Linked DNA regions of Streptacidiphilus albus JL83. The protein of the gene in region 1 interacts with the protein of each later gene in a pairwise test. Links are inferred from orthologs where the notes say so. Each region holds a gene or a part of one and is shown in the gene's direction. Other genes may lie near its edges.

Region 1 (3,180 bases):
GTGGCCGGCGGGCTGGTCAGCCTCGGCGACGGGCACGCCCGCCAGGGCGAGGGCGAGACCTGCGGGGTGGCGGTGGAGTGCGCCATGAACACGGTGGTGGTCGTGGAGCTGCTGAAGGGCGTGGCCACCCCCTGGCCCCGGCTGGAGTCCGACACCCACCTGATCTCCACCGGCTCCGCCCGGCCGCTGGAGGACGCCTTCCGGATCGCCCAACTCGACCTGGTCCAGTGGCTGGTGCGGGACTACGGCTTCTCCGCCATGGACGCCTACCAGTTCCTCTCGCAGGCGGTGGAGTCCCCGCTCGCCAATGTCTGCGACACCAACTACACCGCCGTCGCCAAGGTCCGCAAGGACTGGCTGCCGGCCCCGGTGGCCCCGGTCCACGGCGGCCTGCACGACCACCTGAGGGAGTTCGCCGCCACCCTGCGATGATCGCCCCATGACGACCACCTGGGATGCGAGCACCTTCGACGCCTTCGAGCGGCGCGGCTGGACCGGACTGGACGCGGCCTACGCCGACGGCTTCGCGCGAATGACCGCGCACACCGTCGCCCCGCTGCTGGACGCCGCCGGCGTCGGCGCCGGGAGCCGAGTGCTGGACGTCGGCACCGGCCCCGGCACGGTCGCCGCCGCCGCGCTCGCCCGCGGCGCCCGGGTGACGGCGGTGGACGCCTCGCCGGGCATGGCCGCCCGTGCGGCGGCGGCCTGCCCCGGCGCCGAGGTGCTCACCGCCGTGCTGCCCGAACTCCCGCTCCCCGACGCCGCCTTCGACGCGGTGGTGGGCAACTTCGTGATCAACCACCTGGGCGACCCGGAGGCCGGGCTGGCCGAGCTGCGCCGGGTGCTGCGCCCCGGCGGACGGCTGGCGCTCACCTGCTGGGAGAGCAGCGACATGCGGGCCACCGCGGTCTTCGGCGAGTCGGTCGAGGCGGCCGGGGTCCCCGTTCCCGAGGACCTGCCCGCGCGCGGGCCGTTCCTGGCCGGGTTCGCCGACCGGGCCCCGGCCTTCGCCGAACTGCTGGACCGGGCCGGGCTGGTGGACACCGGCGCCCGGCGCGTCAAGTGGACCCACCGGGTCGATCCGGACGCCTGGTGGGCCTCGGTGGTGGGCGGCACCCCGATCACCGGCTCGCTGGTCGCCCGGCTGGCCCCGGCGGACGCCGCCAGGATCAAGCGCCACTACGACCTCGCGGTGGCGCACTACGCGGAGCCGGGGAGTACTACGGTGGCGCTCCCCGCCGTCGCCGTCCTCGCGGCCGGAACGCGGCCGAACACATGACCGACCAGGTGACAGGGACAGGCCATGACAGTGACAGCGGCATATGCTTGGATGACGCCATGAGCACTCCGGGTGCCCCTCAACCGCTGAGCGCGGACGAGCTGTTGGACATTGTCGACGCGCACGACCGCGTCACCGGCCAGGCCACGCGCGGCGAGGCGACCGCCCGTCGGCTGCGGCACCGCTGCACCTTCATCCTCGCCCGCGACCCCGACGACCGGATCTTCGTCCACCGGCGGACCGCGGCGAAGCTGGTCTTCCCCTCGATGTACGACATGTTCGTCGGCGGCGTGGTCGGCGCGGGCGAGTCCTACGACGACGCCGCCAAGCGCGAGGCCGAGGAGGAGCTGGGCGTCTCCGGCCTCACCGTCGCCCCGCTCTTCCGCTTCCTCTACGAGTCCCCGCAGCACACCTGGTGGTCCGCCGTCTACGAGACGCGCACCCCGGTCGCGGTCCGGCCGCAGGCCGAGGAGGTCGCCTGGCACGCCTTCCTGACCGAGGAGGAGCTCGCCGCCCGGCTGCCGGCCCCGGCCGCCGAGGGCGCGGCCTGGCCCTGGGTGCCCGACGGCCTCGCCGCCTGGCACCGGCTCACCCTCTGGCGGGCCACCCCGACCCGGCGCTGACCGCGCCGGTCCGCCGCAGCTCCGGCGCCGAGCCCTCCCCCGGGCCCGGCGCCGTCTCCGTCGTCGGCGCTCCTGCCGGGCACCGGTGCTCTTTCCAGGTGCGGGTGCTGCAGGTACAGTGTCCGCACCACCCCCGTTGGCGTCGGGAGCCGCAGCAACGGGTGGGTCGGTTCACTTCATCCGTGCGTGCCCTCACTCTTTCGGCCGCCGGCGTTCTCGTTCTTCTTCCACACGGTGACCTCAGTCGCATCGTGCTTCCCTCATTCCCAGCCGCGCGGCGCCGGAGCGGACCGGCCGTACGCGTGGCGAGCTCCCCGAGGAGACACGCCATGAGCGAGCCCAGCAGCAGCATCCCCGCCCCCTTCCCCGTCGTGGCCGTCGTCGGCCTGGGCACCATGGGCGCGGGCATCGCCGAGATCACCGCCCGGAGCGGCCGCCGGGTGATCGGCATCGAACGGGACGACGCCGCCGCCCGGGCCGCGCTGCGCCGGATCGAGGAGTCCACCGCCCACTCGGTCGAACGCGGCCGGATCAGCACCGGGGAGCGCGCCGCGCTGCTCGCCAACCTGACCGTCACCGCCGACCTCACCGCCGCCGCCGAGGCGCGGCTGGTGATCGAGGAGGTGCCGGAGCAGTTGGAGCTCAAGCGCTCGCTCTTCGCCGAGCTCGACCGGATCTGCCCGCCGGAGACGGTGCTGGCGACCGGCACCACCGCGCTCTCGGTGACCCGGATCGCGGCGGCGACCCAGCGTCCGGAGCGGGTGCTGGGGCTGCACTTCTTCAACCCCGCGCCGGTGATGCAGCTGGTCGAGGTGGTGCGGACGGTGCTGACCGGCGGCGAGGCCGCGGAGACGGCGGCGGAGTTCGCCCGGAGCCTGGGCAAGTCCCCGGTCTCGGCCGGCGACCGGGCCGGGTTCATCGTCAACGGGCTGCTGTTCGCCTACCTCAACCAGGCGGCGGCGATGGTCGAGTCCCGCTACGCGACCCGCGAGGACGTGGACGCGGCGATGCGGCTGGGCTGCGGGCTGCCGATGGGGCCGCTGGCACTGCTGGACCTGATCGGGATCGACACCGCGAAGACCGTGCTGGAGGCGATGTACGAGCAGTCGCACGACCGGCTGCACGCGCCCGCGCCGATCCTGGGCCAGCTGGCCTCGGCCGGACTGCTGGGCCGGAAGAGCGGACGCGGCTTCTACAGCTACGCCGCCCCCGGCTCCGCCGAGGTGGTGCCGGACGGCATCCGGGACGCCGCCGCGCGTCCGGCCGGCCGGGACGTGC
Region 2 (3,302 bases), 2.5 Mb from region 1 along the record:
GCGTGCCATGGCGGTCGGACCCGCCCGGCGCGCGGTCACCGAGGAGATCATGGAAGCCATCCAGAAGCTCTCGCAGCAGGAGCTCGCCAACGTCTACAACGAGGGCCAGGTCACAGCCGAGTCCTCGTGACCCGCCGTAGGATGGCCGCGTACGTCCGGTACCCGTAGAGGACTGGAACGGAGAAGGAGCCTTGACGTGAGCACAGGCGAGTTCGGGCTGCCCGGCGGTCTGTTCGACGACATTCCCGGGGACCCCGGCGCCCCCGACAACCGGCCCGCACGGCTCGCCGTCGGCGTGGTCGGCACCGGCCGGGTCGGCCCCGCGCTCGGCGCGGCGCTGCAGCTGGCCGGACACCGGGTGGTGGCCGCCTCCGGGGTCTCGACGGCCTCGCGGCGGCGCGCCGAGACGCTGCTGCCGGGAGTCCGGCTGGTCACCCCGCCGCAGGTGATGGCCGCCGCCGACCTGGTGCTGCTGACCGTCCCCGACGACGCGCTGGCCGAGCTGGTGGCCGGACTGGCCGCGACCGGCGCGGTGCGGCCCGGGCAGATGCTGGTGCACACCTCCGGGGCGCACGGCGTGGCGGTGCTCGAACCCGCCACCCGGGTCGGCGCGCTGCCGCTGGCGCTGCACCCGGCGATGACCTTCACCGGCACCGCCGTGGACGTGGCCAGGCTGGCCGGCTGCCCGTTCGGGGTGACCTCCCCGGAGCAGCTGCGCCCGGTCGCCGAGGCGCTGGTGGTGGAGATGGGCGGCGAGCCCGAATGGGTGCCGGAGGCGGTCCGCCCGCTCTACCACACGGCCCTCGCCCACGGCTCGAACCACCTGGTCACCCTGGTGGCACAGGCCATGGAGATCCTCTCCGACGCGGGCGTGGCCGAACCCGGCCGGATGCTCGGCCCGCTGCTGGGCGCGGCCCTGGACAATGCCCTGCGCAGCGGCGACGCGGCGCTGACCGGACCGGTCGCCCGGGGCGACGCGGGCACGGTGCGGACCCATGTCGCGCAGCTGCGGGCGACCTCGCCGCAGATCCTGGAGAGCTACCGCGCCATGGCGCGCGCCACCGCCGACCGGGCGCTGGCCAACGGAATGCTGAAGGCGGAGGCCGCCGAGGTCCTGCTGGACGTGCTGGCGGAGGAGAACGGATGAGCACGGCACTGGTGAGCACGGCGGCGGCACTGGCGGAGGCGGCCGAGGCCCGCTCCGGCCTCCGCGCCGTGGTGATGACCATGGGCGCGCTGCACGAGGGCCACGCCTCGCTGGTCCGCGCCGCCCGCGCGCGCGTCGGCGCGGCCGGGACGGTGGTGGTGACCGTCTTCGTCAACCCGCTGCAGTTCGGCGCCGGCGAGGACCTGGACCGCTACCCGCGCACCCTGGACGCCGACCTCGCGCTCGCCGCGGAGGCCGGCGCCGACCTGGTCTTCGCCCCCGCCGTGGACGAGGTCTACCCCGGCGGCGAGCCGCAGGTCCGGATCGCGGCCGGCCCGATGGGCGAGGGCTACGAGGGCGCCGCCCGCCCCGGGCACTTCGACGGAATGCTGACCGTCGTCGCCAAGCTGCTCCACCTCACCGGTCCCGACGTGGCCTGCTTCGGCGAGAAGGACGGCCAGCAGTTGGCACTGGTCCGGCGGATGGTCCGGGACCTGAACTTCCCGGTGGAGATCCTCGGCGTGGAGACCGTCCGCGAGGCCGACGGGCTGGCGCTGTCCAGTCGCAACCGCTTCCTCTCGGCCGAGGACCGGACCGGGGCGCTGGCGCTCTCCCGGGCGCTGTTCGCCGGCCGGGACGCCGTCCCGGCCGGTCCGGCGGCGGTCCGCGCGGCGGCCGGAGCGGTGCTGGCCGGGTCCGGGCTCGCCCCGGACTACCTCGGCCTGATCGACCCGGTCGACTTCACCGAGGTCGACCGCGAGGACTTCCGCGGCGAGGCGCTGCTCGCGCTCGCCGCCAAGGTCGGCCGGACCCGGCTGATCGACAACGTCCGCATCGGCTTCTGACCCTCGTCTCGTCCTGAACCACCAGGCATGCACTTCACCAAGGAGGCGTGACCATGCTTCGCACCATGCTCAAGTCCAAGATCCACCGGGCCACCGTCACCCAGGCCGACCTGCACTACGTCGGCTCGGTGACGATCGACCAGGACCTGCTGGACGCCGCCGACCTGCTCCCCGGCGAGCTGGTCCACATCGTCGACATCGACAACGGCAACCGGCTGGAGACCTACACCATCGCCGGGGCGCGCGGCACCGGCATCATCGGCATCAACGGTGCCGCCGCCCGGCTGGTCCACCCGGGCGACCTGGTGATCATCATCGGCTACGGCCAGATGGGCGACGCCGAGGCGCGGGTGCACCAGCCCCGGGTGCTGTTCGTCGACGCCGACAACCGGATCACCCACCTCGGCGGCGACGCGGCCGAGGCACCGGCCGGCAGCGGGCTGGTCCGCGGCGATGCGGATGCGCGTGCGATTCCGGCGCAGGCGTACGGTGACGTCGACGGCGCAGCCACCGGCGCGCCCACGCACGCACGGAGTGACGCATGACCCCAGTGACCCGTCTCACCGCCCCGGCCCCCGGCTGGACCGTCCGCACCGATGTGGTCGTGGTCGGTTCGGGCGTGGCCGGACTCACCACCGCGCTGCGGCTGCGCGCCTCCGGGCTGCGGGTGCTGGTGGTGACCAAGGCGATGCTGGACGACGGCTCGACCCGCTGGGCGCAGGGCGGCATCGCCGCCGCGCTCGGCGAGGGCGACACCCCCGAGCAGCACCTCAGCGACACCCTGGTGGCCGGCGCGGGCCTGTGCGACGAGGAGGCGGTCCGGGTCCTGGTCACCGAGGGCCCGGACGCCGTCCGCCGGCTGATCGCCGCCGGGGCGGCCTTCGACCAGGACGCCGAGGGCGAGATCCTGCTGACCCGCGAGGGCGGCCACCACCGCAGCCGGATCGCCCACGCCGGCGGCGACGCCACCGGCGCGGAGATCTCCCGGGCGCTGGTCGAGGCGGTCCGCGCGGACGACAACGTGGTGCTGGTCGAGCACGCCCTGGTGCTGGACCTGCTCACCGACGCCGAGGGCCGCACCGCCGGGCTGACCCTCCACGTGATGGGGGAGGGGCAGCGGGACGGCGTCGGCGCGGTCCACGCCCGGGCCGTGGTGCTGGCCACCGGCGGCATGGGCCAGGTCTACTCGGCCACCACCAACCCCGCCGTCTCCACCGGCGACGGCGTCGCGCTGGCGCTGCGGGCCGGGGCCGAGGTCACCGACCTGGAGTTCGTCCAGTTCCACCCGACCGTGCTCTGGCTCGGCCCCG

The links.
Region 2: the proteins of BS75_RS29940 (region 1) and panC interact in binary tests that used the Escherichia coli proteins (3 or more experiments, as listed by UniProt). The link is inferred for Streptacidiphilus albus JL83 from one-to-one orthologs.

Annotation. Positions count from the first base shown.
Region 1 is NZ_JQML01000001.1:6,813,383-6,816,562, reverse strand. What follows is about bases 252-3,120. They hold BS75_RS29940 (NUDIX hydrolase), read left to right. Parts: upstream 252-1,338; coding sequence 1,339-1,902; downstream 1,903-3,120. Other genes in these bases: BS75_RS29935 (3-hydroxyacyl-CoA dehydrogenase family protein), read left to right, coding at 2,232-3,120; BS75_RS29945 (class I SAM-dependent methyltransferase), read left to right, coding at 440-1,279; BS75_RS29950 (acetamidase/formamidase family protein), read left to right, coding at 252-432. In the rest of the region: more of BS75_RS29950, read left to right, coding at 1-251; more of BS75_RS29935, read left to right, coding at 3,121-3,180.
Region 2 is NZ_JQML01000001.1:4,290,091-4,293,392, reverse strand. What follows is about bases 77-3,067. They hold panC (pantoate--beta-alanine ligase), read left to right. Parts: upstream 77-1,143; coding sequence 1,144-1,992; downstream 1,993-3,067. Other genes in these bases: BS75_RS18455 (L-aspartate oxidase), read left to right, coding at 2,534-3,067; panD (aspartate 1-decarboxylase), read left to right, coding at 2,046-2,537; BS75_RS18470 (Rossmann-like and DUF2520 domain-containing protein), read left to right, coding at 242-1,147; BS75_RS18475 (lysophospholipid acyltransferase family protein), read left to right, coding at 77-130. Outside these bases: more of BS75_RS18475, read left to right, coding at 1-76; more of BS75_RS18455, read left to right, coding at 3,068-3,302. UniProt on the Escherichia coli protein: Catalyzes the condensation of pantoate with beta-alanine in an ATP-dependent reaction via a pantoyl-adenylate intermediate.